DNA from 2 places in the Streptomyces sp. NPDC029041 genome. Region 2 is predicted to be linked to the other one. Evidence: riboswitches for the same ligand, from Rfam matches in the RefSeq annotation. Region 2 holds a riboswitch; the other holds the start of a gene.
The links. Region 2 has a riboswitch for S-adenosylmethionine ahead of AB0F04_RS09215 (aminotransferase class V-fold PLP-dependent enzyme). Riboswitches for the same ligand answer to the same signal wherever they lie in the genome.

Region 1: linked by a shared signal. The riboswitch ahead of thrC (threonine synthase) and the one ahead of AB0F04_RS09215 (aminotransferase class V-fold PLP-dependent enzyme) in region 2 are both predicted to bind S-adenosylmethionine.

Annotation. Positions count from the first base shown of each region.
Region 1 covers NZ_JBEZWO010000005.1:158,764-164,289, reverse strand. The annotation lists gene thrC (threonine synthase) at 1-1,084, opposite strand, end outside; SAM riboswitch class I at 1,103-1,259, opposite strand; gene AB0F04_RS14110 (glucosyl-3-phosphoglycerate synthase) at 1,440-2,384, shown strand; gene AB0F04_RS14105 (trehalose-6-phosphate synthase) at 2,458-3,846, shown strand; gene otsB (trehalose-phosphatase) at 3,854-4,765, shown strand; gene AB0F04_RS14095 (DUF3263 domain-containing protein) at 4,848-5,093, opposite strand; gene AB0F04_RS14090 (extracellular solute-binding protein) at 5,134-5,526, opposite strand, start outside.
Region 2 covers NZ_JBEZWO010000003.1:428,319-433,844, reverse strand. The annotation lists gene AB0F04_RS09225 (cytochrome bc complex cytochrome b subunit) at 1-1,423, shown strand, start outside; gene trpD (anthranilate phosphoribosyltransferase) at 1,559-2,623, shown strand; SAM riboswitch class IV at 2,710-2,826, shown strand; gene AB0F04_RS09215 (aminotransferase class V-fold PLP-dependent enzyme) at 2,960-4,327, shown strand; gene AB0F04_RS09210 (Lrp/AsnC ligand binding domain-containing protein) at 4,356-4,637, opposite strand; gene AB0F04_RS09205 (rhomboid family intramembrane serine protease) at 4,634-5,386, opposite strand.

The sequences.
Region 1 (5,526 bases), on a different contig from region 2:
CCTCGGTCCGCGCCAGCAGCTTGATCGCCTCGACGACCTGCTCGTCCGTCACGTCCTCCACCGCACCGCCGGTCCGCCGCGCGATGTCCAGCACGTACGGCCCGTCCGCCGGGTTGCCGATGGCGAGGGACTTGGCGATGGTGTCCGGCTTCTGCGGGCGCACCACGTCGTGCCCGGCCTTGAACGCCGTGGACACCGGCGAACAGCCGAGCGCCTGCGCGCCGAAGATCTTGTACGGCTTGTCCTCGACCAGACCGAGCTTGATCAGCTCCTGCAGACCCTTGTCGATCTTCGTGAGCTGGGAACCGGAGGCGATCGGCACCACGAGCTGGTCCGGCAGCCGCCAGCCGAGCTGCTCACAGATCTCGTACGCCAGGGTCTTGGAACCCTCCGCGTAGTACGGCCGCAGGTTGACGTTGACGAAGCCCCAGCCCTCACCGGCCGGGTCGCCGATCAGCTCGGAGCAGAAGCGGTTCACGTCGTCGTAGTTGCCCTCGATGCCGACGAGCTCGCCGCCGTAGATCGCTGCCATGACGACCTTGCCCTGCTCCAGGTCGTGCGGGATGAACACGCAGGAGCGGAAGCCGGCGCGGGCGGCGGCGGCCCCCACGGCGCCGGCGAGGTTGCCGGTGGAGGAGCAGGAGAGCGTGGTGAAGCCGAAGGCGCGGGCGGCCTCCAGGGCCTGGGCGACGACACGGTCCTTGAAGGAGTGCGTCGGGTTGCCGGAGTCGTCCTTCACGAACAGCTTCCCGGCGTCGACACCCAGCTCACGCGCGAGGTTGTCGGCCTTGACCAGCGCGGTCCAGCCCGGGTTGATGTTCGGCTTGTCCGCCACGTCGGCCGGGACGGGCAGCAGCGGGGCGTAGCGCCAGATGTTCGCGGGACCCGCTTCGATGCGCTTGCGGAGCTCTTCGGTGTCGTAGGCCGAGAAGTCGTAGGCGATCTCCAGCGGGCCGAAACACTCCTCGCACGCGAAGACCGGGCCGAGGGGCACGCGGTGGCCGCACTCGCGGCAGCTGAGCGCGGCGGCGGGGCCGAGGTCTACGGTGGATTCAGTGGTGCTTGCAACAGTCTGCGCAGCCATGTGAGGCGAGGCCCTTTCTCCTCATCTTCCTCACGACGCATCTCGCCGTGAGACGGATTTGGCACCTTCCCGAGCCGGGAGCCTCGCGCGTGTGGTCGCCAGTGACCTACGAGTACCGACTGGAGGGTTGCCGGGGCTTCATCGGGCCGTTTCCCTCTGCCCCTCTGGATGAGCTGTATGTGGTTGTAGGCGGCGGGTGACCCCGGACATGTGATGGTCATCCGCGTTGTTCAAGACTGTAACCGACGACCAGGAGAGTTGAGATAGTCGTCCGAACCGCGAGATGACTGCATCCGTCAGCCGCTACCGCGGCGGGCAGTCCGTCCCGCCGAGAGCACGCAAAGGAGCCGCCACGGTGCTGGAAGAAGTCGAGCGCTGGCTGAGCACCCGTTCCTGGTCAGCGAACGAGCGCCCGCTCCACCAGATCCTCGCCGCCAAGCAGCGCACGGGCCGGTCGGTCAGTGTCGTGCTGCCCGCGCTGAACGAGGAGGAGACGGTCGGCGACATCGCCGCCGTCATCCGCCATGACCTGATGCTGCAGGTCCCGCTCGTCGATGAGCTGGTCGTCGTCGACTCGGGGTCGACCGACCGCACCTCCGAGGTGGCCGCCGCCGCGGGCGCGCGGGTGGTGCACCGGGACGAGATCCTCCCCCGCCTGCCCGCCGTGCCCGGCAAGGGCGAGGTGCTGTGGCGCTCACTGCTCGTCACCCGCGGGGACATCGTCTGCTTCGTCGACGCGGACCTGAGGGACTTCTCGTCCGACTTCGTCTCGGGGATCGTGGGCCCCCTGCTCACGGACCCGGACGTGGACCTGGTGAAGGCCATGTACGACCGCCCCCTCGGCGGTGCCGCCGGGCAGGGCGGCCGGGTCACCGAGCTGATGGCCCGCCCGCTGCTCAACATGCACTGGCCCCAGCTGGCCGGCTTCGTGCAGCCGCTCGGCGGCGAGTACGCGGCCCGCCGCTCACTGCTGGAGCAGCTGCCGTTCCCCGTCGGGTACGGCGTGGAGCTGGGCATGCTGGTGGACGCCCTGCACCTGGTGGGCCTGGACGCCCTCGCCCAGGTGGACGTGGGGGTGCGCAAGCACCGGCACCAGGACGGGCAGGCGCTGGGCCGGATGGCCGCCGCGATCTACCGCACCGCCCAGCTGCGGCTGGCCCGCGGGCATCTGATCCGGCCGTCCCTGACCCAGTTCGAGCGGGGGGCGGACGGCTTCGAGCCGCGGACTCACTCCGTGGACACCGAGGAGCGCCCGCCGATGGTGGAGATCGCCGAGTACCAGGCGCGGAAGGCGGCCTGACCGGGGCCCTTTTCGGCCGGGTGCGGCAGATCCGCACGTTTGAGCGTTCGGGGGCCGGGCTAGGTTGAGGCTTATGTCTTCGACGTACGGTGCTGCACAGGTGCTGGTGGCCTCCAACCGTGGCCCGGTCTCGTACACGGTGGGTGAGGACGGTTCGCTGGACGCCAAGCGGGGCGGCGGCGGGCTGGTGTCCGGGCTCTCCGCGATCGGCTCGGACGCGGACGCGCTGTGGGTGTGCTCGGCGCTCTCCGACGGTGACCGGGAGGCGGTGCGGCGCGGCGTCGGCGAGGACGGCGTGCGGATGCTGGACATCCCGGCCGACGTGCACGCCGACGCGTACAACGGCATCGCCAACTCGGTCCTGTGGTTCGTGCACCACATGCTCTACCAGACGCCGCTGGAGCCCGTCTTCGACGCGGAGTTCCGGCGGCAGTGGGCGTCCTACGAGGCCTACAACCGGGCGTTCGCCGAGGCGCTGGCGGAAGAGGCCGCGCAGGGCGCGGCGGTCGTGGTGCAGGACTACCACCTGACGCTGGTGCCGGGCATGCTCCGCGAGCTGCGGCCCGACCTGCGCATCGGGCACTTCTCGCACACGCCGTGGGCGCCGCCGGAGTACTTCCGGATGCTGCCGGACGACGTGGCCGGGCAGGTGCTGCGCGGCATGCTCGGCGCGGACCGGCTGGGCTTCCTCACCGAGCGCTGGGCGGAGGCGTTCACCGCGTGCGCCGAGCGGTTCGCGGGCGGGCTCGGCGGCACCAGGGTCGGCGTGCACGGCCTCGGCGCCGACGCGGACTTCCTGCGCGCGCGCTCCCACGAGCCGGACGTCGAGGAGCGGATCGCCGCGCTGCGCGAGGAGATCGGCGAGGGCCGCCGCACCATCGTCCGGGTGGACCGCACCGAACTGTCCAAGAACATCGTGCGCGGCCTGCTGGCCTACCGCCGGCTGCTGGAGACCCACGCCGAGTGGCGCGAGCGGGTGACGCACGTCGCCTTCGCCTACCCCTCCCGGCAGGACCTCGCGGTGTACCGGGACTACACGGCCGAGGTGCAGCGGCTGGCGGACGAGATCAACGCCGAGTACGGCACGCCGGGCTGGAAGCCGGTCGTGCTGCACGTCAAGGACGACTTCGCCCGCTCCCTGGCCGCCTACCGGCTCGCCGACGTGGCCCTGGTCAACCCCATCCGCGACGGCATGAACCTCGTCGCCAAGGAGGTCCCGGTCGTCTCCGACGCGGGCTGCGCGCTGGTGCTGTCGCAGGAGGCCGGGGCGCACGAGGAGCTGGGCGAGGACGCGATCACGGTGAACCCCTACGACGTGACGGGCACGGCGGCGGCCCTGCACGAGGCGCTGTCGATGCGCCCGGAGGAACGCGCCGAACGCACCAAGCGCCTGGCCGCGGCGGCGACGGCCCTGCCACCGGCCCGGTGGTTCCTGGACCAGCTCGACGCGCTGAGGGGCTGAGGACCGGATGAGCAGCCAGAGGGGCGTGTCGAGCCGGGGCCCGGCGAACGAGTCGCCGGCCGCGCAGCGCGGGCGGGGCGGCCTGCCCGGGCCCGACGCGGCGGCCCTCCCCACCCCCGCCACCCAGGCCGGTCAGGACGGTCTCGCCGCTCTCCTCGCGCAGCCCGGGAAGGCACTGATCGCCCTGGACTTCGACGGGACGCTCGCGCCGATCGTGGCCGACCCCGAGCAGGCCCGGGCCCACCCGCAGGCCCTGGGCGCGCTGACGGCGCTCGCCCCGAAGGTCGCCGCCATCGCGGTGATCACCGGCCGCCCCGCCGAGGTCGCCGTGCGCAACGGCGGCTTCGCGAACGCGCCGGGCCTGGAGCACCTCGTCGTCCTCGGGCACTACGGGGCCGAGCGGTGGGACGCCCGCAGCGGCGAGGTCACCGCACCCGACCCGCACCCGGGCGTCGACGCGGTCCGCGCCGAACTGCCCGGGCTGCTCGAAGGCAGCGGGACCTGGGTGGAGGACAAGGGCCGGGCGGTGGCCGTGCACACCCGCCGGGCCGCCGACCCGCAGGGCGCCTTCGAGGCCCTGCGCGAGCCGCTCACCGGCCTGGCGACCCGGCACGGGCTGATCGTCGAGCCCGGCCGCATGGTCCTCGAACTGCGCCCGCCCGGCATGGACAAGGGCGCCGCCCTCACCGGGTTCGCGCGAGAGATCGGCGCCGGCTCGGTCCTCTACGGCGGCGACGACCTGGGCGACCTGCCCGCCTACTCGGCCGTCGACACCCTCCGCACGACCGGCACCCCGGGCCTGCTGGTGTGCAGCGGCAGCGACGAGGTGACCGAACTCAGGGAGCGCGCGGACGTGGTGGTGGACGGCCCGGAGGGTGTCGTGGGGCTGCTGAGGGCCCTGGCTCACCAGATCGGCTGAAGGACACGTACCTCCAGGGGCGCGGGGAACTGCGCGAACAACCCCCACGCACCCGCAGCCCGCGACGGCCAGGAATCCCCACTCACCGCTCGGACCGACGCCGCTCCCGAACCCGCCGCAGCCGATTGACCGTCACCGGATCGTGTGCCAAGGCCCGCGCGTCGTCCAGCAGCGCATTGAGCAGCTGGTAATACCGCACAGGCGCGAGCCCCAGCTCCTCCCGTATGGCCCGTTCCTTCACGCCGGGCCCGGAGAAGCCCCGGCGTTCGAGCGCGAGAATGTCCCGCTCCCGGCGCCCGAGCCCCTGCTCACCCGTCTCCTCGTCCATACCCGGCACCGTAACGCCCGCCACCGACAGCACAGCGGAGCTACTCCCCGCTCTCCGCCCGGGTCGCCGCCACCTGGATGCCGCCGAGGACACCCGAGGGGCTGCCACCGGGCGCGACGGCCTTGCCGATGCGCTGCTTGACCTGTGCACTGACGTCGGCCCAGGAGGTCTTGCCGACCGGATAGAGCTCGGAGGCCAGCAGCTCCTCCAGGAACGGCTTGAGGTGCCGGTCCTCCTCGGACGCGGCCATGGTGCCGGACGCGGAGGAGGTCACCGGCAGCAGGTCGTACTCGCGGGAGAAGGCCAGCACGTTCTTCTCGCTGTACACGAAGTCGAGGAAGTCGCCCACCTGGTCGCGGTGGCCGTTCTTGCGGAACGCGGTCATCCAGTCGGAGACGCCGAGCGTCGACCTGCTCGGCCCCTCGTGTCCCGG
Region 2 (5,526 bases):
CTTCCACCCGTCGATGAACGAGGTGGAGTACCACGGCAGTTACGTCCCGCTTCAGGGGCAGCTGATGTCGGAGGCGTTCGCCTCCACCCTGGACATCAGCTTCGACGTCCGCGGCGGTCTGCTCATCCGGCAGATCCACCACTGGGCGGCGATCATCTTCCTCGCCGGCATGTTCGTGCACATGATGCGCGTCTTCTTCACCGGCGCGTTCCGCAAGCCGCGCGAGATCAACTGGCTGTTCGGCTTCCTGCTGTTCGTCCTGGGCATGTTCACCGGCTTCACCGGCTACTCCCTCCCGGACGACCTGCTCTCCGGCACCGGTGTCCGCTTCACGCAGGGCGCCATCCTGTCCATGCCGATCGTGGGCACGTACATCTCGATGTTCCTGTTCGGCGGGGAGTTCCCGGGCACCGACTTCGTCGCCCGGTTCTACTCGATCCACATCCTGCTGCTGCCGGGCATCATGCTCGGGCTCGTGGTCGGCCACCTGATCCTGGTCTTCTACCACAAGCACACCCAGTTCGCGGGTCCCGGCCGGACCAACAAGAACGTCGTCGGCATGCCGCTGCTGCCGGTCTACATGGCCAAGGCCGGAGGCTTCTTCTTCCTGGTCTTCGGTGCCATCGCGGCCATCGCCGGCATCGCGACCGTCAACCCGATCTGGGTTCTCGGCCCCTACCGTCCCGACCAGGTGTCGACCGGTGCCCAGCCGGACTGGTACATGGGCTTCGCCGAGGGTCTGGTCCGCGCCATGCCGGGCTGGGAGATCAACCTCTGGGGTCACACGCTCGTGCTGGGCGTGTTCATCCCGCTGGTGCTGTTCGGTGTCTTCCTCGCGATCATCGCCCTGTACCCGTTCATCGAGTCGTGGGTCACCGGGGACAAGCGCGAGCACCACATCCTGGACCGCCCGCGCAACGCCCCGACGCGCACGGCCGTAGGTGTCGCCTGGGTCACCGGCTACATCATCATGCTGATCGGCGGTGGCAACGACATCGTCGCCACGCACTTCCATCTGTCGATCAACGCGGTGACCTGGTTCGTCCGGATCGGGTTCTTCCTCGGCCCGGTCATCGCCTTCGTCGTCACCAAGCGCATCTGCCTCGGCCTGCAGCGCCGGGACAAGGAGAAGGTGCTGCACGGCCGCGAGTCGGGCATCATCAAGCGCCTGCCGCACGGTGAGTTCATCGAGGTGCACGAGCCGCTCAGCCAGGAGCAGATGTACACGCTCACGGCGCACGAGCAGTACAAGCCGGCCGAGATCGGCCCGACGGTCGACGAGAACGGTGTCGAGCGCAAGGTGAAGGGCTCCGAGAAGCTGCGCGCCAAGCTCAGCGACGCCTACTACGGCGAGGGCGCCCAGATCCCGAAGCCCACCGCCGAGGAGTACCGGGAGATCACGAGCGGCCACGGCCACCACTGATCACTGCTTCGCCACGCCACAGAGGGGCCCCGTCCGATCACCGGACGGGGCCCTTCGCCCTGCCCGGGGCTGGATAGGGTGGACCCGTTGAGACTCTCGTCCCGCAGTGCGGGACGCCTGACCCTGGAGCGGCTTATGAGCGCTGTGACCCCCGCTGGAGGCGACACCGCGGCGGGCCGCTCCTGGCCCCTGCTGCTGAACGGCCTGCTGGACGGCAGGCACCTGAGCGCGGACGACACCGCCTGGGCGATGGACCGGATCATGCGCGGCGAGGCGACCGAGGCGCAGATCGCCGGGTTCGTCGTGGCCCTGCGCGCGAAGGGCGAGACCGTCGAGGAGATCAACGGCCTGGTCCGCACGATGTACGCGCACGCCAACGTGATCGAGGTGCCCGGGGCGACGGTCGACATCGTCGGCACCGGCGGCGACGGCGCGAAGACGGTCAACATCTCCACGATGTCCTCCATCGTCGTCGCCGGCACCGGCGCCAAGGTCGTCAAACACGGCAACCGGGCCGCGTCCTCGGCGTCCGGGGCCTCCGACGTGCTGGAGAAGCTCGGGGTCAACCTGGAACTGCCGCTGCACCGGGTCGCGGAGGTCGCCGACGAGGCCGGGATCACCTTCTGCTTCGCGGTGAAGTTCCACCCGGCGCTGCGCCACGCGGGTGCCGCCCGCGGCCAGTTGGGCATCCGCACGGTGTTCAACGCCCTCGGCCCGCTCACCAACCCGGCCCGGGTCCGTGCCCAGGCGGTCGGTGTGGCGGACCCGCGCATGGCGCCGATCGTCGCGGGAGTCTTCGCCGAGCGTGGCAACTCGTCCCTGGTCTTCCGGGGCGACGACGGCCTCGACGAACTGACCACCACGGCCACGTCCCGGGTGTGGACCGTCCGGGACGGCAAGGTCACCGAGGAGGCCTTCGACCCGCGTGACGTGGGCCTCGAACTCGTCCCGGTGGAGGCGCTGCGCGGCGCCGACGCCTCCTACAACGCCGAGGTCGCCCGCCGCCTGCTGGACGGCGAGACCGGCCCGGTCCGCGAGGCGGTCCTGCTGAACTCGGCGGCGGCCCTGGTGGCTCTGGAGCCCACCGCGGCGCCCCTGGCCGAGCAGATCGCCGCCGGGATGGCGAAGGCGGCCGAGTCCATCGACTCGGGGGCGGCCAAGCGCACGCTGGAGCGCTGGGTGGCCGCGAGCAACGCGTAGCGGACCCCCGTCGGCGGAACGACCGGCGTCCCGCGATCCGGACTCGGGTTGCGGGGCGCCGATCTCTTCGCGTACGTTCCTGAACAGGTCATGAGTGACAGTCATGAGGCCCCGGCCGACTGTCCGGCAACCCTCCGTCCGTGGCGGGGTGCCCCGGGTGAAGACCGGGCCGCAGGCAGCGAGGTCTGCGGCAAGCGCGTGACGAGGAGTCTTCCGTGAACCAGCGAATGCGATAGGGCCGCAGAGCCCCGCCTCCGCATCCCCTTTTCCTTTCACCCCCGCTCGAGCCGTACGCGCTCGCGGGCGGATTCCACCTGCCTTCACGGGAGTTCCGTCATGTCTGTCTCCACCCTTGCCGCCGGCCAGTCCGTTTGTGCCCCGCTGCCCGTTCTGGGGCGGGATGTCACCGTGCCGCTCGTGACCGGCGGTGAGGTGACCTACGCCGCGCTCGACTACGCCGCCAGCGCCCCGGCGCTCCAGCGGGTCTGGGACGACGTCGCCGCCTACGCGCCGTACTACGGCAGCGTGCACCGCGGTGCCGGGTACCTGTCCCAGCTGTCGACCGACCTGTTCGAGAACGCCCGCCGGACCGTGGCCGAGTTCCTCGGCTGCCGCGAGGACGACCAGGTCGTGTTCACCCGGTCGACCACCGACTCCCTCAACCTGCTGGCCGCCGCCCTCCCCGCCGACTGCCAGGTCTTCGTCTTCGAGACCGAGCACCACGCCTCCCTGCTGCCCTGGCAGGAGGCCCGGGTCACCTACCTGGACGCCCCGCGCACCCCCCGGCAGGCCGTCGGGACCCTGGAGCGCGCCCTCGCCGGCCGTGACCCCCACGGGCCGGCGCTGGTCTGCGTCACCGGCGCCTCGAACGTCACCGGCGAGCTGTGGCCCGTGCGGGAGCTCGCGGCGGCCGCGCACGCCCACGGTGCGCGGATCGTCCTGGACGCCGCCCAGTTGGCCCCCCACCACCCCGTGTCCGTCGCGGACCTCGACGTCGACTGGGTCGCCTTCTCCGGGCACAAGCTGTACGCGCCCTTCGGCACGGGCGTCCTGGCCGGACGCGCCGACTGGCTGCGCGCGGCCGAGCCGTACCTCGCGGGCGGCGGCGCCAGCCGCAAGGTCAGCCGGCGCGAGGACGGGGGAGTGGACGTGGAGTGGCACGACAGCGCCGCGCGCCACGAGGCCGGCTCGCCCAACGTCATCGGCGCCTACGCCGTCGCGTCGGCCTGCAAGGCGCTGACCGAGGCGGGCTTCGACACCCTCGTCGCCCGTGAGCAGCACCTGGTCCGCACGGTGCGCGACGGTCTCGCCGACGTGCCCGAGGTGCGGTTCCTGTCCCTCTTCGGGGACGACGCGCCGCGCGTCGGCGTGCTCTCCTTCGTCGTCGAGGGCTGGAACAGCTCCCACTTCGCCGCCGCCCTGTCCGCCGAGTACGGCATCGGCGTACGGGACGGGCTGTTCTGCGCCCACCCGCTGCTGCGCACCCTGCTCGGCAGCGACCCGCAGACGCAGGGCGAGTGCGGGTCGCCCGAGGCCGCCCCCGGGGAGAAGTCGCTCAACGCCATCCGGGTCAGCTTCGGCGCCGGCACGCCCGACGAGCACGTGGAGCGGTTCGTGCGGGCGGTGAAGGAGCTCGTGACGGACGGCGCGCAGTGGAACTACCGCACGCAGGACGGCCGCTGCGTGCCGGACACCTCCGCCTAACCGGCCGCCCCGGGGGGACCGACGCGCCCTAGTTGTCGAGCCCGATGGAGAACGCCGCCTCCAGGTCGTGCTGCGAGTACGTGCGGAACGCCACGTGCGTGTCGGTTCCCTCCACCCCGGGGATCTTGCTGATCCGGCCCGGGATGACCTCCGCCAGGTCCTCGTGCTCCTTCACCCGGACCATCGCGATCAGGTCGTAGGTGCCGGTGACGGAGAAGACCTCGCTGACGCTGTCCAGCGCCGCGATCGACTCGGCGATCTCGGGGATCCGGTCCACGCTGGTCTTGATGAGGACGATCGCGGTGATCACGGCTGGTTCTCTCCCTCGGGAGCCGGAGCAGGGGCGGCCTTCACTCTAGTGGGGCCGGTGGGGCGGCCGTAGCGGACCGACGCGTAGCCGAAGCCCAGACCGAAACCGATCAGGTGGGCCAGGTAGGCCACCCCCGGCGCGTCCGGGGCCCGTCCCGCCGCCAGCCACTGCAGCGCCGCCCAGAACGGCAGGACGACCCATGCCGGAAAGCGCACCGGCAGGAAGAACAGGAACGGCAGGAGACTGGTCACCCGGGCCCGGGGGAACAGGTACAGAAATGCACCGAGGACCGCCGAGATCGCCCCCGAGGCCCCGACCAGGGACTGATCGGAGTCCGCGTTGGCGACGGCGTAGCCCAGCAGGGCCAGGTAGCCGCAGCCGACGTAGAACAGGATGAACTGCACCCGGCCCATCCGCTCCTCGGTCATCGCCCCGAAGACGTAGAGGAAGAGCATGTTGCCGAGCAGGTGGACCCAGCTGCCGTGGACGAAGAGCGCCGTCGCGGGGGTGAGGGCCGCCCCCGCGGACCCCTCGAACAGTTCTGCGGGGATCACCCCCCAGCGCCGGAAGTAGGCCCGCTGCACCGCGAGCACCTCGTCGCCGGTGCCGTACGCCGGATTGAGTCCCGAGGCGGGCCCGGCCAGGAAGACCGCGCAGCACACGGCGATCAGTGCGTACGTCACCGGCGCCGAGGATCCCCGGACCGATCGGCCGGCCCGGATGATCGACGCGCTCCACTTGCTGATCATGAACACAGAGCATGACGTAACCGGACGCAACCTCGCAGATCGCCTCGCCGCCGTGGACGCGCGGGCGGCGAGGACCCGCCAGGCCGTAGGGTTACGAGCCACACGCACCGGGGATGCCGGTCGCGTCACGGACACTAGAA